One region of the Streptomyces sp. AC602_WCS936 genome, then DNA from elsewhere that is predicted to be linked to it. Evidence: riboswitches for the same ligand, from Rfam matches in the RefSeq annotation. Region 1 holds a riboswitch; each other region holds the start of a gene.

Region 1 (7,212 bases):
GCACCCACAAGGGCCTGGCCAAGTACGCGATCGAGGAGGCGTACGAACTCGTCGAGGCGATCGAGGACGGCGACCGCGACGAGCTCCGCGAGGAACTGGGCGACGTGCTCCTCCAGGTCGTCTTCCACGCCCGCATCGCCGAGGAGGACCACGACGCCCCGTTCTCCGTCGACGACGTGGCCGCCACCATCGTCGACAAGCTCGTCCACCGCCACCCGCACGTCTTCGGCGACGCCACGGCGACCACCCCCGAGGAGGTCAGGGAGCACTGGCTGCGCACCAAGGCGGACGAGAAGCAGCGCGCCTCGGTCACCGACGGCGTCCCCCTCGGCCAGCCCGGCCTGGCCCTCGCCGCCAAGCTCGCCTCCCGGGTCCGCACCGCGGGCCTCCCGGTCCCCCTGCCCTCCGGCGAGGGCATCGGCTACGAACTGCTCGCCCTCGCCGCCCGCGCCGAGTCCGAGGGCACGGACCCCGAGGCGGCCCTGAGAGCGGCGGCCCGGGCCTACCGGGACGCGATCAGGGAGGTCGAGGCATGACCGGCCCCGCACCCGGCCCCGCACCCGTCCCCGCCCCGACTCCGGGTCCCGAGCTGTTCACCTGGGAGTTCGCCGCCGACCCGTACCCCGCCTACGCCTGGCTGCGGGAACACGCCCCCGTGCACCGCACCCGGCTGCCCAGCGGAGTGGAGGCCTGGCTGGTCACCCGGTACGCGGACGCCAGGCAGGCGCTCGCCGACCCGCGGCTGTCCAAGAACCCGGCCCACCACGACGAGCCCGCACACGCCAAGGGCAAGACCGGCATTCCGGGGGAGCGGAAGGCCGAGCTGATGACCCACCTGCTGAACATCGACCCGCCGGACCACACCCGGCTGCGCCGGCTGGTCAGCAAGGCGTTCACACCCCGCCGGGTCGCCGAGTTCGCGCCCCGGGTGCAGGAGCTGGCGGACGACCTCATCGACCGGTTCGCGGGGACCGGGAGCGCCGACCTGATCCACGAGTTCGCCTTCCCGCTCCCCATCTACGCCATCTGCGACCTGCTCGGCGTCCCTCGCGAGGACCAGGACGACTTCCGGGACTGGGCGGGCATGATGATCCGTCACGGAGGAGGCCCCCGGGGCGGGGTCGCACGGTCGGTGAAGAAGATGCGGGGCTACCTCGCCGATCTCATCCACCGCAAGCGCGCCGCGCTGCCGCCCGAGCCCGGCCCCGGCGAGGACCTCATCTCCGGCCTCATCCGCGCCTCCGACCACGGCGAGCACCTCACCGAGAACGAGGCCGCGGCGATGGCCTTCATCCTGCTCTTCGCCGGCTTCGAGACCACCGTCAACTTGATCGGCAACGGCACGTACGCCCTGCTCACCCACCCCGAGCAGCGGGACCGTCTCCAGACGTCCCTCGCGGCCGGCGAGCGGGCGCTGCTGGAGACCGGCGTCGAGGAACTCCTGCGCTACGACGGCCCGGTGGAGATGGCCACCTGGCGCTTCGCCACCCGGCCGCTCACCCTCGGCGGGCAGGACATCGCGCCCGGCGACCCCGTCCTCGTCGTCCTGGCCGCCGCCGACCGGGACCCGGAGCGCTTCACGGACCCGGACACCCTCGACCTCGCCCGCCGGGACAGCCAGCACCTGGGGTACGGCCACGGCATCCACTACTGCCTCGGGGCCCCGCTCGCCCGGCTGGAGGGACAGACCGCGCTCGCCACGCTCCTCACCCGCCTCCCGGACCTGCGGCTCGCCGCGGAGCCGGCCGAACTGCGCTGGCGCGGCGGGCTCATCATGCGAGGTCTGCGCACTTTGCCCGTGTCCTTCACACCCGTTGCGTCATCGGCGGTTCATGGTCCGCCCTCGAAGTAAAAGTGACACGCGCTCAACTTTGTGATCTTCACGTGATCTGCGCGGCATGAACTTGTGACAAGCGATCATCTGCCTATACGTTCACGGATCAGCGTGGCCTGAGCGTTACCGCCGCGCGGTCCCCGCTGCCTCGTGAAAGGTCGTCGCATGCTCTCCGGGAACGGTCGTCACCGCCGCCCCCGCCAGGCCCCCGCCCTGGTCGTCGCCGCCGGAGTGACCGGCTCCGCCATCGCGATCCCACTCCTCGGCGCCACCGGCGCACACGCGGCCGACGGCGCGAACTGGGACCGGGTCGCCGAGTGCGAGACCGGCGGCGCCTGGAGCCAGAACAGCGGCAACGGGTACTACGGAGGCCTCCAGATCTCCCAGGAGGCCTGGGAGCGGTACGGCGGCCTCGAGTACGCGCGGAGTGCCGACCAGGCCAGCCGCTCCCAGCAGATAAGCGTCGCCGAGAAGATGCACGCGGACCAGGGCATCGCCGCCTGGCCGACCTGTGGTCTGCTCGCGGGACTGGGCAACGACTCGGGCGTCCTGGACGGCGGCACGGGTTCGGCCGGTGACGGCTCGTCGGAGACCGCGGACCCCTCGCAGGCGCCCACCGCTCCGGAGGCGGATGACCCGTCCGGCACGGCCGACCCGTCCGGCTCCACCGGCACCACCGGCTCCTCGGACCCGTCCGGTTCGACCGGTTCGGACGAGGTGTCCGACCCGGCCGCCGGGGCGTCGCCTTCGTCGTCGCCCTCGCCGACTTCTGACCCCTCGTCGACCGGCGAGGATGAAGCGTCCAAGCCGGGCACTTCGGTCGAATCCGATTCCTCGGTGAGCGTCGGCCCGCAGGAATCCGACAGCCCGTCCACAGGAACCACCAAGACCGATGAAACGGACAAGGTGGGGCAGAGTGACGGTTCTTCGGCGGCCGCCGGCAGTGGCGAGTCCGGTGCGGGACGGCACCGCGGCGACAGCGCCGACGAGGGCGCGACGAGCGGCCGCACGGACGGCCGTACGGACGCCTCTTCGGGCCGGCACGCCTCGCGCGGTGAGGGTGAGGCGCGGGAAGTCGTGGACGGCTCGTACACGGTCCGTTCCGGCGACAGTCTCTGGGGCATTGCCGACTCCCTTGAGCTCGACGGCGGGTGGCGTTCGCTCTACGCCGGCAACAAGGACGTCGTCGGGTCCGACCCGGACCACATCCTGCCCGGTCAGACGCTCACGGTCACGGGCGAATCGGGCGAAAAGTAGGGGGAGTTCGCTCACGGTTAGAGATCATATGTCCGTTTTGGATCTCGTGAGATATAGGTCTCAGAAGCCGTGATCGTCTTTGAAAATCCGCGGAGCGCGTGTCTACGGTCATGACCGCTCGCCATCGCGGGCCCCGGCTGCCGCAACGCCGAATCCTGCCAGCGGCCGTACGGGAACAGTCGTCGCTTCGAGCGCCGCAGGCAGGAGCGGGGGACCCAAGGTAAGTGCCGCACCGGGCAGTTGAGCCGGAGCGGCTAGGGGTGGAGCCGAGTTCCGCGAGGAACCCGGCCGGGCAACTCAACCGGCCCGAACCCGACAGCTCACCTCGCAGGCGTCGGTGAGGGGATCAACCATGCTGTTTTCCGGCAAGGGCAAGCACCGCCGTCCGTCCAAGGCCACCCGTATCGTCGCCGTCGCCGGTGTCACCGGTGCCGCCGTCGCCGCCCCGCTGATGGCGGCCGGCAACGCCTCCGCCGCCACCGCGTCCGAGTGGGACGCCGTCGCGCAGTGCGAGTCCGGCGGCAACTGGTCCATCAACACCGGCAACGGTTACTACGGCGGTCTGCAGTTCTCCGCCTCCACCTGGGCCGGTTACGGCGGCACGCAGTACGCCGCCACCGCCGACCAGGCGACCAAGGCGCAGCAGATCGAGATCGCCGAGAAGGTGCTCGCGGGCCAGGGCAAGGGTGCCTGGCCGGTCTGCGGCACCGGCCTGTCGAACGCCGCGTACACCGGCGGCGGCTCCGAGAGCCAGGACAGCGGCTCCGCGCAGAGCCAGGACAGCGGCTCCACCGCCGAGCGCTCCACCGAGCAGAAGGCCTCCCGCTCCGACGAGCGTCCGGCCGCCGAGCCGAAGGCCGAGAAGCCGGCCGAGAAGAAGACCGTCACCACCCCGACCGGCAAGAAGGTCGAGAAGGGCGACGGCGAGTACAAGGTCGTCAAGGGCGACACCCTCAGCTCGATCGCCGAGGAGCACGACGTCGAGGGCGGCTGGGCGAAGCTGTTCAAGCTGAACGACGACATCGTCGACGACGCCGACCTGATCTACCCGGGCCAGCAGCTGCACCTGAAGTAAGCGGCGGCCCCCGCGACTCCCGCCCCGGTGCGTGTTCCCCCGTACGCACCGGGGCGGGTTTTTCACGCCCCCGATCTGCCCGTGATCGCGAACGGATTTTCGGAAACGTCTTTGTTCCGTTCGGAAACAATTTACTCTCGGTTCTGTCCAGCGGGTGGGCGATCGGCTGGCCGATCGCCCGGAGCCGGTTAGGCTCGGTCCCGCAGAGCCGCCGCGGTCCTGCGGGACCCGCGCGTCACACCGAAGCGTCACATTGAAGAAGGAGATGCTCGTGCCGTCCATCGACGTCGTCGTAGCCCGGGAAATCCTGGACTCCCGAGGCAACCCCACGGTCGAGGTCGAGGTCGGCCTCGACGACGGCAGCACGGGTCGTGCCGCCGTTCCCTCCGGTGCCTCCACCGGCGCCTTCGAGGCCATCGAACTCCGTGACGGCGATGCGGGCCGTTACCTGGGCAAGGGCGTCGAGAAGGCCGTCCTCGCCGTCATCGAGCAGATCGGCCCGGAGCTGGTCGGCTACGACGCCACCGAGCAGCGCCTGATCGACCAGGCCATGTTCGACCTGGACGCCACCGACAACAAGGGCTCGCTGGGCGCCAACGCCATCCTCGGCGTCTCCCTCGCCGTCGCCCACGCCGCCTCCGAGGCGTCCGACCTGCCGCTCTTCCGCTACCTGGGCGGCCCCAACGCGCACCTGCTGCCGGTGCCGATGATGAACATCCTGAACGGCGGCTCGCACGCCGACTCCAACGTGGACATCCAGGAGTTCATGATCGCGCCGATCGGCGCGGAGTCCTTCTCCGAGGCCCTGCGCTGGGGCGCCGAGGTCTACCACACCCTGAAGAAGGTCCTGAAGAGCAAGGGCCTGGCCACCGGCCTCGGCGACGAGGGCGGCTTCGCCCCGAACCTCGGCTCCAACCGCGAGGCCCTCGACCTCATCCTCGAGGCGATCAAGGAGGCCGGCTACACCCCCGGCGAGCAGATCGCCCTCGCGCTCGACGTGGCCGCGTCCGAGTTCTACAAGGACGGCGCCTACACCTTCGAGGGCAAGACCCGCTCCGCCGCCGAGATGACCGAGTACTACGCCGAGCTGGTCGAGGCGTACCCGCTGGTCTCCATCGAGGACCCGCTGTTCGAGGACGACTGGGAGGGCTGGAAGGTCCTCACCGACAAGCTCGGCGACAAGGTCCAGATCGTCGGCGACGACCTGTTCGTCACCAACCCGGAGCGCCTGGCCCGCGGCATCGACGAGAGCGCCGCCAACGCCCTGCTGGTCAAGGTCAACCAGATCGGTTCGCTGACCGAGACCCTGGACGCCGTGGAGCTGGCCCAGCGCAACGGCTTCAAGTGCATGATGTCCCACCGCTCCGGCGAGACCGAGGACGTCACCATCGCCGACCTGGCCGTCGCCACCAACTGCGGCCAGATCAAGACCGGCGCCCCGGCCCGCTCCGAGCGCGTCGCCAAGTACAACCAGCTGCTGCGCATCGAGGAGATCCTCGACGACGCCGCGGTGTACGCCGGCCGCAGCGCGTTCCCGCGCTTCAAGGGCTGAGCACCGCCCTTGTAGGCAGCGTCGTACGTACGTCCCCGTACTCGGTCCCGTACCGTGTGCGGGGACGTACGCACGTGTGGACTGAAGGCGGGGACAGACATGGCGGTGAAGGACCGGGACCGTTTCTCCACCGCGACCAGGATCCGGATCATCGGGGAACAGACCGCGGCCCGGGTCTACCGCTCGCAGACCAAGCGCCAGGCCCGCCGCTCCCGCCTGACCGGCCGGGCCGCGCTGCTGGCGATGGTGCTCTGCTCGCTCGTCGTCGCGCTCGCCTACCCGATACGGCAGTACGTCGCCCAGCGCGCTGAGATCGCCGACCTCCAGCGGGAGCAGCAGGAGACCCGGGACCGGGTCGAGCAGCTGCGCGACCTCAAGGCGCGCTGGCAGGACGACGCCTTCGCCGAGCAGCAGATCCGGCTGCGGCTGCACTACGTGATGCCGGGGGAGACGGGCTTCATCGTCGTCGACCCGGACGCGGCCCGGCAGGCCCGCGCCGAGGCGGGTGCCGCCGACCGTCCCTGGTACCGGAACGTGTGGGACGGCATCGACAAGGCCGACGCCGCCGGCCGGCGGTGAACCGGCGGAGCCGGCCGTGAACCGACCGTGCCGGCAGTGACTCAACAGGAAGACCAGCAGAAGACAGTCATGCAGACTCCCCCGCCGACCACCGAGCGCACCGAGCCCACCGACGCGGACGTCGAGGCGTTCAGGCAGCAGCTCGGACGCCCCCCGCGCGGCCTGCGCGCCATCGCCCACCGCTGCCCCTGCGGCCAGCCGGACGTCGTGGAGACGGCACCGCGGCTGCCCGACGGCACGCCCTTCCCCACGCTGTACTACCTGACGTGCCCGAAGGCGGCCTCCGCGATCGGCACGCTGGAGGCGAACGGCGTGATGAAGGAGATGACCGAGCGCCTGGCCACCGACCCGGTGCTGGCCGCCGCCTACCGGGCCGCGCACGAGGACTACGTCCGGCGCCGCGACGAGATCGAGGAGCTGACCGGCTTCCCGAGCGCGGGCGGCATGCCGGACCGCGTGAAGTGCCTGCACGTCCTGGTCGCCCACTCGCTGGCGGCCGGTCCCGGCGTCAACCCGCTGGGCGACGAGGCGATCGCGATGCTGCCCGAGTGGTGGCGCAAGGGGCCGTGCGTGACGGTCTCCGAGACGGACGGGGAGGACGCCAAGTGACCAGGGTCGCCGCCATCGACTGCGGTACGAACTCCATCCGCCTGCTGGTCGCCGACGCGGACCCCGCCACGGGTGAGCTGACCGACCTCGACCGCCGCATGACCATCGTGCGGCTCGGACAGGGCGTCGACCGCACCGGGCGGCTGGCGCCCGAGGCGCTGGAGCGGACCTTCGCGGCCTGCCGCGAGTACGCCGCCGTCATCAAGGAGCACGGCGCCGAGCGGCTGCGCTTCGTGGCCACCTCCGCCTCCCGGGACGCGGAGAACCGGGACGACTTCGTGCGCGGGGTGCTGGACATCCTCGGCG
Region 2 (7,212 bases), on a different contig from region 1:
GACGCTGGTCAAGCAGGCGGTCGCCAACCGTTAGCGGGTCACCACGGGCACCTTTTGCCTCACGGGCAAGAAAATTGCCTGCCGGGCAAAGCTGGGGCTGAATGGGAGGCATGACCTCCCACGAGACCGGGCCGCCGGCACCGGAGTCGTCGGCACCGGAGCCGCCGGCGGACGCGGTGTCCGTCGTGGCGCCACAGCTGCGTGCCCTGCGGCGTCGGGCCGTCCTCACCCTGGAGGCGGCGGCCCGTGCCGCCGGACTGTCGCCTGCCCACCTGTCCCGGCTGGAGACCGGGCAGCGCCAGCCCTCGCTGCCGATGCTCCTGTCCCTCGCCCGTGTCTACGGTACGACCGTCTCGGAACTGCTCGGCGAGACGGCCGCCGACCGGGACGCGGTCGTGCGGGCCGACGCCATGGAGCCGACCTTCGCCGGCGGCTGGACGTACTGGCAGGCCGGTGGGGCCGGTCGCGGCATGCAGGCCCTGCGCGTGCACGTGCCGCACGGCTCCCAGGGGGACATCGTCCGGGTGCATCCCGGTGAGGAGTGGATCCACGTCCTGCGGGGCCGGCTGCGGCTCCGGCTCGGGGACGCGGTGCACCGGCTCGGTCCGGGGGACAGCGCGCACTTCGACTCGCTGACCCCGCACCGCATCGCCGCTCAGGACGCCGACGGGGTCGAGCTCCTCTTCGTCCACACGCTGCTCCAGAGCCCGACGGCGGCGCTGTGCCTGGGGCCGGCCACCACGCCGGGCCACCCCTTCCCTGGAGAGACATCATGAACATGCAGGACAAGTTCCCGCGCGCACTCTGGGTGCGGCTCTTCATCTACCTCGTCGTGGGGCACGTGCTGGCAGCCTTCATCTACCTGCTCTTCGAGGTGGGTGCCAACAGCGGGTGAGCGGCCGGCTCAGTCCAGCATCCGCTCGCGCAGCCGCTCCCGGGTCTGCGGCGTGATCCGCAGACCCTTCTCCAGGTAGGCGTCGACGCCGCCCCAGGTCTGCTCGACGGTCTCGAAGGCCGCCGCCAGGTACTCGGCGCGCGCGTCGAAGAGGGGGCTGAGCAGCTCCATGACCTCGGGGGAGTAGGCGGAGGCGGCGGTGCTGCTGCGGCGCACCTTGTAGCGGCGGTGCGTGGCGTTCGACTTCAGGTAGTCCTCGACGACGGCGTCGCGCTCGACGCCGAGGGCGAGCAGCGTGACCGCGATCGACAGACCCGCGCGGTCCTTGCCGGCCGCGCAGTGCATCAGGGCGGGGACGCTGTCCTCGGCGAGCGCGTGCAGCACCCGGGAGTGCTCCGCCGTGCGCTCCTTGATGATCATGCGGTACGAGTCGATCATCCGCTGGGCGCCCTTGTCGTCCGCGAGGATCTCGCGCAGCTGGTCGAGGTCGCCGTCGCGGACCATCTTCCAGAACTCGGCGCCGTCGGCCGGGTCGCTCAGCGGCAGGTTCACATTGCGCACGCCCGGCAGCTCGACGTCCGGGCCGTCGAGCTTCTGGTCGGCGGCGTTGCGGAAGTCGAAGATCGTGTGCAGACCCAGCGAGGACAGGAACGCGGCGTCCTCCCCGGTGGCGTGCGCGAGGTGGCCGCTGCGGAACAGCACCCCCTGCCGCACCCTCCGTCCGTCCACGGTCGGCAGTCCGCCCACGTCGCGGAAGTTGCGCACCCCGGCCAGCTCGGGTTCGGTCGACGGCACCTGCTGCGTCACGGGGGCTCCTCCCACTCCGCCCCGCCGGCGCCGCTCGCCGACGGGTGCCACTCGACGATACGGCACGGTGCGAAGACGCAGGGGCGAAGTCAACCGACTGCGCCACTTCTGGGCTTTCTGTCCGAAATGGCGCCTTAATTCCAACTCGCTGCGGAATAAAAGGGGCTGAGGGAGAGGTGCGTGAGCAGCGTCATATCCGTGACGGTGCGTTGCCCGTCATGTTCACGTAATTCAGCCGGTTTTCATGGCCGTTCACGAGAAACGGCGCCTCAGGAATCGACGGAGTGTGACGGGCATTCCCGGTAATGGATCAGCCGGAACACCCGCCCATGCAACCCCTCGCTTGTCCCTGTGCGTCTTGGTCCCTTACGTTCACCACCGATCCGGACGGACGCCTAATCCTGCCGCCGACCGGAGCCCGCATTCATCCACCACCCGTACACGGCAGGAGCGGGGGACCCACAGGTACGACCGCCTGTTCCGGTTCCCGGAACGGCTTGGGGTTAAGCCGCGTCTCGGCGCGGCCGGGCATCTCCAGCCCGAACCCGACAGCTCACCTCGCAGGCGCCGGAGAGGAATTCGCCATGCCCGCGAAGGGTAAGCACCGCCGTACCAAGGCCATGCGCCTGACCCGTGCCATCGCCGTCGCCGGAACCGGCGGCGCCGCGCTCGCGCTCCCGCTGATGGGTGCCGCCGGTGCCCAGGCCGCCCCCGCTCAGTCCGTTTCCGAGCAGGCCGTGCAGTCCGTTCCGACGTCGGCCGAGAAGGCCGCCGCCGAGAAGAACTCCGACTCGCGCACGTACACCGTGCGCAGCGGTGACTACCTCTCGAAGATCGCCGACGAGCAGGACGTCGACGGCGGCTGGAAGAAGCTCTACGCGGACAACCGCGAGGCCGTCGGGTCCGACCCGTCGCTGATCCACCCGGGCCTGGAGCTCACGCTCGGCGGCCAGGCCGCCAAGTCCGAGCAGCCCGCCGCCGAGCAGCCCGCGGCCGAGAAGCCCGCCCAGACCGAGAAGTCGTCCTCCGAGAAGACCGAGTCGGCCGAGGCCGAGAAGTCCTCGGATGCCGCGAAGGCCTCCTCCTCGGACTCCGGCTCCTCCGACAAGAGCACCCAGTCCGCCGGCACCACCAGCGGCTTCGTCTCGCCGGTCCCGAGCGGCACCATCGGCACCCCGTACCACCAGTCGGGCAGCATGTGGTCCAGCGGCTACCACACCGGCACCGACTTCGTCGTCCCGACCGGCACCTCGCTCAAGGCCGTCGGCGCGGGCACCGTCGTCTCCGCCGGCTGGGGCGGCGCCTACGGCAACCAGGTCGTCATCCAGCTCGCCGACGGCCACTACGCCCAGTACGCCCACCTGTCCTCCCTCTCCGTCTCGGCCGGCCAGTCCGTGACGGCGGGTCAGCAGGTCGGCCTGTCGGGTGCCACCGGCAACGTCACCGGCCCGCACCTGCACTTCGAGATCCGCACCACCCCGGACTACGGCTCGGACGTGGACCCGATCGCGTACCTGCGCTCGCACGGCGTCTCTCTCTGACGGCCGCTTCCTGACGACCGTTTCGGCGCGGCCCCGCGCCACCGAAGGCCGGACCCCGATCCCCGGGTCCGGCCTTCGGCCTGTCCGCCCTCCGGCGTATTCCTGAATTGGTGAACACTTTAGGCGTGGTGTTTCTCACCGCCCGTCAACCCTTTCCTACGGTCGCGTAGGTCACATTCCGAGGTGAATGATGGGCCGATGTGGCAGACGATTCGAAGAGTGACAGCAGAACAGTGATCGGGTCGTACGTGGCGGTGGGGGACAGCTTCACCGAGGGCGTCGGCGACCCCGGCCCCGACGGGGCGTTCGTCGGCTGGGCCGACCGGTTCGCCGTACTGCTCGCGGACCGGCGCCCCGAGGGCGACTTCACGTACACGAACCTCGCCGTACGCGGCAGGCTGCTCGACCAGATCGTGGCCGAGCAGGTGCCGCGGGCCGTCGAACTCGCGCCGGGCCTGGTCTCGTTCTGCGCCGGCGGCAACGACATCATCCGGCCCGGCACCGACCCCGACGAGGTGGCCGAGCGGTTCGAGCGGGCGGTGGCCGCGCTGACCGCCGCCGCGGGCACCGTCCTGGTGACGACCGGATTCGACACCCGCGGGGTGCCCGTCCTCAAGCACCTGCGCGGCAAGATCGCCACGTACAACGGACACGTCCGTGCCGTCGCCGACCGCTACGGCTGCCCCGTGCTCGACCTGTGGTCGCTGCGCACCGTCCAGGACCGCAGGGCGTGGGACGCCGACCGGCTGCACCTGTCGCCGGAGGGCCACACGCGGGTGGCACTGCGCGCGGGCCAGGTCCTCGGCCTGCCCGTCCCCGCCGACCCGGACCAGCCCTGGCCGCCGCTGCCGCCCCGCGGCACCCTGGACGTCCGGCGGGACGACGTGCACTGGGCCCGCGAGTACCTGGTGCCGTGGTTCGGACGCCGGCTGCGCGGCGAGTCCTCGGGCGACCACGTGAGCGCCAAGGGGACGCTGTCGGCGGACGACATCAGGATGCGGATCTCTTCGGTGGCCTGACGTACTCGCCGCTCTGAACGCGCTGGTGCTAGTCGCGGGACGCCGTCAGCGTCTCCCGGTCCAGGCCCAGCTCCCGGGCGAGCGCCTCGTCCGTCCACTCGCGGGCCCGCGCCCGGGGCACCGTGCCCGCGTACGACGTCAGCTGCACGGCCATCCCGTCGAGGAAGGCGGTCAGGCGCAGGGCGGCGCCGTCGGGATCCGCGCACCGGAACTCCCCGGCGGCCACGCCCTCGGCGATGACCCCGGAGAGCGCCGCCTTCCACTGCCGGTCCAGCTCCCGGGTGACCTCCCGCAGCGCGGGTTCGCGCAGCGCCGCCGCCCAGCCCTCGATCCACAGCCGCCAGCCCTTGGCCTGCCCGGTCGGGGCGTACCACCGCACGGCCGCCCGCAGCCGGCGCAGCGCCGACGTGCGCCGGCCGAGCAGCTTGCGCAGGCGCGCGAGATCGTCCTGGGCGGCATGCGTGAACGCGGCGGCGACGAGCTTCTCCTTCGTGGAGAAGTGGTAGAGCACCAGCGCGTTGCTGACCCCGAGCGCGGCGGCCACGTCGGCGATCCGCAGCGCCGCCACGCCCCGCGCCGATATCTGCTCCACGGCCGCACGCAGCAGCTCCTCGCGCCGCTGCGCCACACTCAACCGGACTCTCCCCACGCCCGTCACCCTATACAGGTGCCCGGACCTGCGGCGACAGCCGCCGGGAGGCTCAGTCCGCCGTCGCGGTGGTGGCCGTGTCCGTGGGCCTGGCGCCGGGCACCTCGCACGAGTCCTTGAAGCCCTGGCTGGTCAGATCGAGCGCCGCGTTGATGCGGGAACGCAGGTTTTCGACGGCGACCATGGCCGTCAGCTCCACGAACGCCGACTCGCCCAGCGCCGTACGCAGCCGGGCGGCGAGTTCGTCACCGACCGCCGGCGGCGTCGCCGTCATCGCCTCGGCGTACTCCATGACGTCCCGCTCCAGCGGCGTGTAGGCGTCGCTCTCCCGCCACACCGGCACGTCGTGGAGCTTGCGGCGGTCCATGCCGCGCTCGGCGTTCTCCCAGTATCCGAAGTCCATGCACCACGAGCAGCCGATCGAGGCGGCCGAGGCCATCACGGCGAGCGCCTTCAGGTCGGCGTCCAGCCTCTTCCACTTCGCGACGGACTGCTCGAACCGCAGGTAGCCCCAGAGCACCCGCGGATTGTGGGCGAGCGCCTTACCGGGGTCCAGGACCTTGCCGTACGTCCGCCGGGAGTACCACTCCATCACGCGGAAGAAGATCGTGCGGGGCGGGTTGAGAGATACGCGGGCCATGGGGGCCACCTTCCTGTCCGTCGGTCGTGCCGTGCGCTTCCGGGCGCTCCTGCCGGGCGCCCACACCGGTACGACGGACGGAGGGAACACGGATGTGACATCGGTCGTTCGAGTGACGTCGGGCGAGAGTCGCACGAGACGACAATGAGAGCCCGATCCACTTCACCTGGAGGTACCGTGGCCGGTTTCCGTTCCCCGAACCAGGGGCTCCGCCTGCCGCTGCCCGCGGCCTTCGGCGCGGACCCCACCGGCGCGCGCATGGCGCGCATCCGCCGATCGCCGAACTTCCGCGACGGCGTCTTCCAGAACCCCGGGGGCACCGCCCGGACCCGGCCCTCCGGCTCGGCCCGCGAGTTCGCCAAGATCTACTTCGACAAGCAGTCGCGGCTCGGCCGCGCCCCGCGGGGCACCGTCCCCGTGCACGCCACCACACTCGCCGACCTCGCCCGGCCGCCCGCCACCGGACTGCGCCTGACCTGGATGGGCCACTCCAGCGTGCTCGCCGAGATCGACGGACAGCGGGTGCTCTTCGACCCGGTGTGGGGCGAGCGGTGCTCCCCGTTCCCCTTCGCCGGGCCGAAACGGCTGCACCCGGTCCCGGTCCCGCTCGCGGCCCTCGGCCCGGTCGACGTCGTCGTCATCTCCCACGACCACTACGACCACCTGGACCTGCCCACGATCAAGGCGCTGGCCGGCACGGACACCCTGTTCGCGGTGCCGCTGGGCGTCGGCGCCCACCTCGAACACTGGGGAGTGTCCGCCGACCGGCTGCGCGAACTGGACTGGCACGAGTCGACCCGCGTCGGCGGCCTCACGCTCACCGCCACCCCGGCCCGCCACTTCTGCGGACGCGGCCTGCGCAACACGCAGCACACCCTCTGGGCGTCCTGGGTCGTGGCCGGTGAGGAGCACCGCGTCTTCCACAGCGGGGACACCGGCTACTTCGACGGTTTCAAGGACATCGGCGCCGCCCACGGTCCCTTCGACGCCACGATGATCCAGCTCGGGGCGTACGCCGAGTTCTGGCCGGACATCCACATGACGCCCGAGGAGGGCGTGCGCGCCCACCTGGACCTGCAGGCAGGCTCTCCCGGCGGGGTGCTGCTGCCGATCCACTGGGGGACCTTCAACCTGGCGCCGCACGCTTGGGCGGAGCCGGGGGAGTGGACGAAGGACGCGGCCGGGGAGGCGGGTCAGGCGGTGGCGTTCCCGCGGCCGGGTGAGCCGTTCGAGCCGGCGGGGGAGCAGCCGGTGGAGGCGTGGTGGCGGGCGGTGTCGGGTCCGATCGCGCGTCCGTGGCGGCGTCCGAGGTCTATTGAGTCCGCTGCCGCGTCGTGCAACGACGATCTCGACCTTGCGGGTGAGCGATGACGTCAACTGGGGACGGCCTTACTGAGGTTGTGTGACTACTGCAGGGTGTCTCCCGCATCAAGAACGCGAGCGTGTGCTGCGGACAGACGATGGCGGCGGTGGGCCGGATGTTCTCCCGCGTAGCGCGCTTCCGCGCGGCGCCGTTCGCGGCCTACGACGCGGAACGCGGTGCGCTGGTGAGAACATGCGTCTCTTGAGTAACTTGAGTCGACCCGAGATTTGAACATGTCAACCGACTCAACCACCACGGTCCGCAGACCCGCACGCGTCCAGAGCACCACCACCACGGG
Region 3 (7,212 bases), on a different contig from region 1:
ACAACCGCACAGCCCAAGCGGCATGCGCCTCCGCCCCGATCTCCAGCAACGGCGCCGACCGCGCGGGCAGCACGTCGACCCCCTCGGTCACGGCCGCCCGCCCCGCCTCCACCGCGTCCCGCGCCACCCGGTCGAGGTCGGGCGCGAGCCGCGCGAGTACGCCGGTCGCGTCGAACGGGTCGAGCGAGAGCAGCCGCACGACGGCCGTCGCCGGCCCGCTCACCCCCTCGTAGGCGGAGCAGTACGCCGCGTCCAGCGGCCCGAGCCCGGCCGCGCGGGCGGTCAGCCCGAGGACGACGGGCTGGTGGGCGCCCTTGGGGAACCCTCGCGCCAGCGCGTCGAGTTCCGGATGCGGCCAGGTGGTGCGAGCGGCCCGCATCAGCTGCCGCCCGAGTCTGCGCGCCGCCACCCGCAGGGCGGGCGACGGTGTGCGGGCGTCCGCGGCGAGGTCGAGTTCGCCGGGGTCGACACCGAGGGACGCGGCCGCCGCGAGCGATGCCGCGACGGCCCCGCTCGTGTGCAGCCGCCCCCGGCAGAACTCCTCCAGGCTCGCGGCGTCGGTGATGTGTCCCGCCCGGACGGCGGCCTCCGCCCCGCCGGAGTGGGCGTGCCCTCCGGCGGGGAAGCGGCCGTCCGCGAGGACGAGCAGTGCTGCGCGGCTCATGTCGCCGCTCAGAAGAGGAAGTACCGCTGCGCGAGCGGCAGTTCAGCGACGGGCGCGGGTTCGACGAGCTCGCCGTCGATGGTCACCGCGAAGGAGTCCGCGGCGACCTCGACACGCGGCAGGGCGTCGTTCTGCCGCATGTCCGCCTTGGTACGGCCCCGGGTCGACCGGATGGGCACCAGCTCCCGTCCGGTGCCCAGGCGCTCCGGCAGTCCGTCCTCGATGGCCGCCTCGGCCACGAAGGCCACCGAGTTGGCGGCCGGCGCCGTGCCCTGCGCCCCGAACATGGGGCGCGGCAGGACCGGCTGCGGGGTCGGGATGGAGGCGTTGGCGTCTCCCATCTGCGCGTACGCGATCTGTCCGCCCTTGAGCACCAGTTGCGGCTTCGCACCGAAGAACCTGGGCTCCCACAGCACCAGGTCGGCCAGCTTGCCGGTCTCCACGGAGCCGACCTCGTGCTCGATGCCCTGGGCCACGGCGGGGTTGATGGTGTACTTGGCCACATATCGACGCGCGCGCAGGTTGTCGGCGCGGCTGTCACCTGGCAGGAAGCCTCGCCGCCGCTTCATCACGTGCGCCGTCTGCCAGGTGCGCAGGATCACCTCGCCGATGCGGCCCATGGCCTGGGCGTCCGACGACATGATGGAGATCGCCCCCATGTCGTGCAGGACGTCCTCGGCCGCGATGGTGGTGGGCCGGATGCGGGACTCGGCGAAGGCCAGGTCCTCGGGGACCGCCGGGTTCAGGTGGTGGCAGACCATCAGCATGTCGAGGTGTTCCTCGACGGTGTTGACGGTGTGCGGCCGGGTCGGATTGGTGGACGCCGGCAGCATGTTGGGCAGCGACACCGCCGTGATCATGTCGGGTGCGTGGCCGCCGCCCGCCCCCTCGACGTGGAAGGCGTGCAGGGTGCGGCCCGCGACCGCGTCGAAGGTGTCGCCGACGAAGCCCGCCTCGTTCAGGGTGTCGGTGTGGACGGCGAGCTGGACGCCGGACTCCTCGCACACGTCCAGGCAAGCGGAGATCACCGCCGGTGTCGCACCCCAGTCCTCGTGGATCTTGAAGCCGAGGATGCCGGCGCGCAGTTGGTCGCGCATGGACTCCTTGGACATGGTGCTGCCCTTGCCCAGGAAGCCGATGTTGACGGGGCTGGACTCCAGGGCGGCGAACATCCGCGCCAGGTGCCAGGAACCGGGGGTGACGGTCGTCGCCTTGCTGCCCTCGGCGGGGCCGGTGCCGCCGCCGATGAGGGTGGTGATGCCGGACGCGAGCGCCTCGTCGACGGCGACCGGCGAGATGAAGTGGACGTGCGTGTCGATGCCTCCCGCGGTGACGATCTTGCCGTTGCCCGCAATGACCTCCGTCTCGGGGCCGATGACGAGGTCGGGGTGGACGCCGTCCATGGTCTCGGGGTTGCCGGCCTTGCCGATGCCGGTGATCCGGCCGTCGCGGATGCCGATGTCGGCCTTGACGACGCCCCAGTGGTCGATGATCACGGCGCCGGTGACAACGGTGTCGGGGGCGCCGTCGGCGCGGGTGGCACGGGACTGGCCCATGGACTCGCGCAGCACCTTGCCGCCGCCGAAGACGGCCTCGTCGCCGGAGTGGCCGGGCCCACCGGAGCGGTCCTCCTCGATCTCGACGAGGAGGTCGGTGTCGGCGAGGCGGACGCGGTCGCCGGTGGTCGGGCCGAACAGGTCGGCGTAGGCGGTACGGGAAAGCTCAGGCATCGAGGGCACCTCCGGTCTCGCCGCGCAGCCCCAGGACGACGCGGGCGCCGGCGAGCGGCACGAGCTCCACGTCGACCGGGATGCCGGGCTCGAAGCGGACGGCGGTGCCGGCGGCGATGTTCAGCCGCTTGCCGCGGGCCGCGGCGCGGTCGAAGTCGAGACCGGGGTTGGCCTCGGCGAAGTGGTAGTGGGAGCCGACCTGGACGGGCCGGTCGGCGGTGTTGAGCACGGTCAGGCGGACGCTCGGGCGTCCCTCGTTGAAGGCGACCGGCTCGTCGGCGAAGAGGATCTCTCCGGGAATCATGGCTGCCGTCCCCGTCAGATGATCGGATCGTGGACGGTGACCAGCTTGGTGCCGTCGGGGAAGGTGGCCTCGACCTGCACGTCGTGGATCATCTCGGGGATGCCCTCCATGACCTCGTCGCGCTGGATCAGTTTGCGTCCGGAGGCCATGAGTTCACCGACCGTACGGCCGTCCCGGGCACCTTCGAGGATGTGCGAGGTGATCAGGGCGACCACCTCGGGATGGTTGAGCTTCACGCCTCGTGCGCGGCGCTTCTCGGCCACGTCCGCGGCCACATGGATGAGCAGTCTCTCCTGCTCGTGCGGGGTCAGTTGCATTTACCACCTCACAGGGCATGACGCCAGGACCGGACGTCCGGCTGCCGCGTCCACCGCGACGGCTCTAGATGTAACACACATGAATGCGCCGGAAATGCACGCGCCGGTGTTCGAAAACCGCAGGTGGATCGGGGTGGAGAGTAGGGCTAGAGTGTTTCCGCCGCGTCACGCTTTCTTGACCGACTGATTACCGGTGCCGTCGGTGGCCTCTCGCATGCTCAAGAGCCCGCGCACGCCCGCCTGGAGAGCCTCCGGGGAGAAGCTGCCGAAGAGCGCGTACTGGGCCCCGAAGCCCTGTACCGTCGCCATCAGCGTCCGGGCCACGGCGTCCGGGTCGACGTCGTCGCGCATCATGCCCGCTTCCTGGTAACGGACGACGACCTTCGCCCAGGACGCGAGGACCTTGGCGAAGCCCTCGTCGAGGAGGGCGGACAGCGTCTCGTTGCGCAGCGTCTCGGTCCAGGCCTGGATCATGAGCCGCGGGAACAGCCACCGGCCGTCCTCCGTCAGCGCCGGCCGCTCCCGCGCCATGTGCGCCAGGGTGCGGGCGATGAGCTCGTCGGGCATGGCCGGCGGGTCCTCCTGCGCCGCCCGCTCGTACACGTCCCGGATGGCGCCCAGCACCTCGGCGACGATGGCCTCGATCAACTCCTCCTTGCCGCTGAAGTAGCGGTAGACGGCCCCCGCCGAGAGGTCGACCTCCTTCAGCACGTCCTGCATCGACGTGGCGTGGAAGCCGTTGCGGGCGAAGCAGAGCGCGGCGCCGTCGAGGATCTGCCGGCGGCGGGCGTCGAGGTGTTCCTGGGATACGCGGGCCATGACACCCAACTTAAAACGAACGTTCCTTCTTGACAAGGAGGCCCGACGGTCGCACGGTGGAGACACAGCTAAAACGAACGATCCTTCTTTTTGAGGAGTTCTCATGGACACGCGTCGCGTGATCGCCGTGATCGTCCTGGTCCCCGTGCTGGTCTCCCTGGCCCTGTGGGCCTTCGCGTGGCCGGCCTCCCGTACGGCGCCCCGCGATCTGCCGCTCGGCGTGGCGGGGCCGCCCACCGCGGTCACGCAGGTCGAGCAGCGACTCTCCCAGCGCGAGGGCGCCTTCGAACTCCACCGCTACGCCGACGAGGCCGCGGCCCGCGACGCCGTCGAGGACCGGACCGTGTACGGCGCCGTGGTGGCCGGTGGCGACGGCATGAAGCTGCTCACGGCGTCCGCCGCGAGCCCGGCCGTCGCGCAGTCGCTGCGGCAGGCGGTGACCGAGCAGGCGTCCGCCACGGGGACCGCCGTCCAGGTCGTCGACGTAGTGCCCGCACCCGGTGCGGATCCGCGCGGCGCGGCGCTGAGCGCGAGTGTGCTGCCGCTGGCGCTGGCCGGGATCGCGACGGGCGCGGTGGCGACCCTGCTGGGGCTGCGGGGCCTGCGCGCGGCCCTCGCACTGGTCGGCGCCGCGGCGCTGACCGGACTGGTCGCGGCGGGGATCGCGCACAGCTGGCTCGGGGCGCTCACCGGCGACTGGTGGACCGTGGCCGGGGTGTTCGCGCTGTCGACCCTGGCCGTGGGCGCGGGCGTCGCCGGGCTGGCGGCACTGCTCGGCCGCGCGGGACTCGCGCTGGGCGGAGCGGTGATGATGCTGCTGGGCAACCCCTTCTCGGCGGCTTCCTCGGCGCCGGAGATGCTGCCGGAGCCGGCCGGGGCGATCGGGCAGTGGCTGCCGCCGGGTGCGGGCGCCTCGCTGCTGCGCTCGGTGTCGTTCTTCGACGGTGCGGCGGCCACCGGCCCCGCGCTGACCCTCGCCTGGTGGGCGCTGCTGGGCCTGGGGGCGGTCCTGGTGGGCGGTACCCTGCGACGGCGCACGCGCGGTACGACCCCGTCACCGGACCGGGCACCGGAGCCGGCCACGGCCGCCTGAGGCGTCGGGGCACCCGCGAGCGCGCACGTCCCGGCCGACAGTGCCCCGGGACCACGAGCGCCACACCCTGCCCCGCCGACCACCACCCCGACGTCCAGACCGCCCCCCCCGGCCGGGACACCGCAGTCCCGCCTCGCGGAAGACCGCCGCGGACCGCGGTACCCCGTACCGGGCGATGCCCTGAGCTTCGCCTAGGACGAGTTCGGCCCCCCCCCGGTGTTCCGCCGCGATGCCGAAGCGGCGGGGCTCCGCGGGCGCGGCGGTCGTGTCGCGGACGCGGGAGACCGAGCTGGCCGCCTGCTCCCCGGTCGGCTCCTGAAGAGCCTCGAGGCGCTCGAGGTCGGCGGCGGAGACCAGGGCGACGAGAGGCTTGCCGTGGCGGGTCACGACGACCCGCTCGCCGCCGACACCTACCGCGGACTGCGCGCCGCCCAGGCGCTGGTGGGCCAGGCGAGCGCCCTCGCGGTCATGCACCGGCGGGGCGAGACGGAGCGGCACGCCACCACGCTCGCCCGGGCGCTGCGCGTGCTGGACGGTGAACGGCGTACGGCCCGGGCCAGCCTTCCGCCGGCTCCCGGCAGTTGAGGAACGCGGCCTCGAAACGGACCAAACGGCGTACCCCCTTTCGGCGTAGGAACACCTCGGATTTCCGGGCGTCCGGGGTTGCGCGGGCCGCCCGTCCCGACGCCGGGACGACTCACTCCGCCGCTGGTCCCGGCTTCGTCACCACGCTGGACGGGGACCGAACGGAGAGCCGCCCACCCGAACGGATGAGTGGTGAGTAACAACACAAAGGGCACGTTCCGTTGGGATTTTCCCACCGGGCGGGACAAGATCCGTGACTGACGACAAGCCCCCGCCGCAGCGGCGGGGCGGTCCGGGCGGACGCCGAGTCCTGCCGCCGTCCGGACGACCGGTCGACAGGAGTGGATCGGCAGGAGTGGAGGACCCGAGCACGACGGGTCGCCGGTACGGCCGTCTCCGGGAGGAGGACGCCGCGCCGAGCAGCCCTTGGGGTGAAGCCGCACCCGTGCGGCCGGGCAACTTCGCCAGCCCGAATCCGACAGGTCATCCTTCACAGGCGGCTGACGAAGGGTTGCGCATGTCTGCGCTCAATCGAGTCCCGTCGCTGATGGCCCGTGCCGGTACGGCCTCCGCTCTCACCCTCGCCGCCGTGGGCGGCTCCGTCGTGGTTCCCGGTGTCGCCTCCGAGGCGGCCGCGGCGAGCCACGCCACCAAGGCGCTCAAGATCGCGGCTTCCAAGAAGGGTTCACCGTACAAATGGGGTGCCGTCGGCCCGAGCAGGTTCGACTGCTCCGGGCTGACGCTGTACTCGTTCAAGAAGGCCGGCAAGAAGCTGCCGCGCACCGCGGCCCAGCAGTACAACAAGACCCGGCACGTCTCGGCCAAGAACCGCAAGGCCGGTGACCTGGTCTTCTTCCACTCGGGCCGCAGTGTCTACCACGTCGGCATCTACGCCGGGAAGGGCAAGATCTGGCACGCGCCGAAGACCGGGGACGTGGTGCGCCTGCAGAAGATCTGGACCGGAAGCGTCTGGTACGGCCGGGTCAAGTAGCCCGCCCGGGACGGGTGACGGTGTCCTGATCCGCCGTCACCCTTCCCGGGTGCCGGACGCGCGCGTGCCGCGCGTCCGCGTCACCGCCGGGGCTGCTCCTGGGTACCCGCGGCCTGTCCCGCGACCGCGGCCGGTTCGGGCGGGACCGCGCGGTCCGGCGGCGTCCAGGGAAGTTCGATGGAGACGGTCTTGCCCCCCTCCCGCGTGGGGCGCACTCTCAGCTTGCCGCCGCACTCCGCCGTCAGCCAGCGAATGATCACCATGCCCCGGCCGTTGTCCTGCTGGACGGCGGCCGGCAGGCGTTTGGGGAAGCGCGGATGGCTGTCGGTGACGCCGATGCGCAGCCGCTCGTCACGGTCGAGCGCCAGGTCCACCGTGAAGGTGGGCGACTGGCCGAAGGTGTGCTGGACCGCGTTGGTCGCCAGCTCCGAGACGATGAGCCGGACGGTCTCTGACACCTCCGCCTCCGCCGGCAGACCCCACTCCGCCAGTGTGCCGACCACGTAGGTCCGCGCGGCGGCCACCGAGGCCGGATCGCTCGGCAGAGTGACGGATGCTTCCAGATGGTCTGCCATGGCGACGTCGTCCCTTTCCCACGGGACCGCAGCCCGACACGGAGCGGATGGTTCGAGTACGGTCCCGGACTGGTGCTTCGCCGTCAGACTGCCATCACCGGGGCGGTGATGGGCGGCGATCCACCAAGATATGC

What was found. Region 1 has a riboswitch for cyclic di-AMP ahead of KUM03_RS14430 (transglycosylase family protein). Riboswitches for the same ligand answer to the same signal wherever they lie in the genome.
Region 2: linked by a shared signal. The riboswitch ahead of KUM03_RS30485 (M23 family metallopeptidase) and the one ahead of KUM03_RS14430 (transglycosylase family protein) in region 1 are both predicted to bind cyclic di-AMP.
Region 3: linked by a shared signal. The riboswitch ahead of KUM03_RS19200 (C40 family peptidase) and the one ahead of KUM03_RS14430 (transglycosylase family protein) in region 1 are both predicted to bind cyclic di-AMP.

The regions. Positions count from the first base shown of each region.
Region 1 is NZ_JAGMUF010000037.1:2,004-9,215, forward strand. Features, by position in the region: gene KUM03_RS14415 (nucleoside triphosphate pyrophosphohydrolase) at 1-536, shown strand, start outside; gene KUM03_RS14420 (cytochrome P450) at 533-1,852, shown strand; gene KUM03_RS14425 (transglycosylase family protein) at 2,000-3,091, shown strand; cyclic di-AMP (ydaO/yuaA leader) riboswitch at 3,274-3,440, shown strand; gene KUM03_RS14430 (transglycosylase family protein) at 3,444-4,166, shown strand; gene eno (phosphopyruvate hydratase) at 4,438-5,718, shown strand; gene KUM03_RS14440 (septum formation initiator family protein) at 5,818-6,297, shown strand; gene KUM03_RS14445 (DUF501 domain-containing protein) at 6,367-6,906, shown strand; gene KUM03_RS14450 (Ppx/GppA phosphatase family protein) at 6,903-7,212, shown strand, end outside.
Region 2 is NZ_JAGMUF010000112.1:155,676-162,887, reverse strand. Features, by position in the region: gene KUM03_RS30505 (aspartate aminotransferase family protein) at 1-34, shown strand, start outside; gene KUM03_RS30500 (helix-turn-helix domain-containing protein) at 111-776, shown strand; gene KUM03_RS30495 (DUF6126 family protein) at 773-895, shown strand; gene KUM03_RS30490 (tyrosine-protein phosphatase) at 905-1,702, opposite strand; cyclic di-AMP (ydaO/yuaA leader) riboswitch at 2,125-2,282, shown strand; gene KUM03_RS30485 (M23 family metallopeptidase) at 2,287-3,243, shown strand; gene KUM03_RS30480 (SGNH/GDSL hydrolase family protein) at 3,477-4,262, shown strand; gene KUM03_RS30475 (TetR/AcrR family transcriptional regulator) at 4,291-4,911, opposite strand; gene KUM03_RS30470 (carboxymuconolactone decarboxylase family protein) at 4,964-5,551, opposite strand; gene KUM03_RS30465 (MBL fold metallo-hydrolase) at 5,729-6,922, shown strand.
Region 3 is NZ_JAGMUF010000054.1:397,882-405,093, forward strand. Features, by position in the region: gene KUM03_RS19160 (urease accessory protein UreF) at 1-664, opposite strand, end outside; gene KUM03_RS19165 (urease subunit alpha) at 673-2,394, opposite strand; gene KUM03_RS19170 (urease subunit beta) at 2,387-2,698, opposite strand; gene KUM03_RS19175 (urease subunit gamma) at 2,713-3,015, opposite strand; gene KUM03_RS19180 (TetR/AcrR family transcriptional regulator) at 3,181-3,834, opposite strand; gene KUM03_RS19185 (ABC transporter permease) at 3,938-4,927, shown strand; gene KUM03_RS39255 (hypothetical protein) at 4,889-5,314, opposite strand; gene KUM03_RS39260 (hypothetical protein) at 5,225-5,512, shown strand; cyclic di-AMP (ydaO/yuaA leader) riboswitch at 5,882-6,026, shown strand; gene KUM03_RS19200 (C40 family peptidase) at 6,030-6,503, shown strand; gene KUM03_RS19205 (ATP-binding protein) at 6,584-7,078, opposite strand.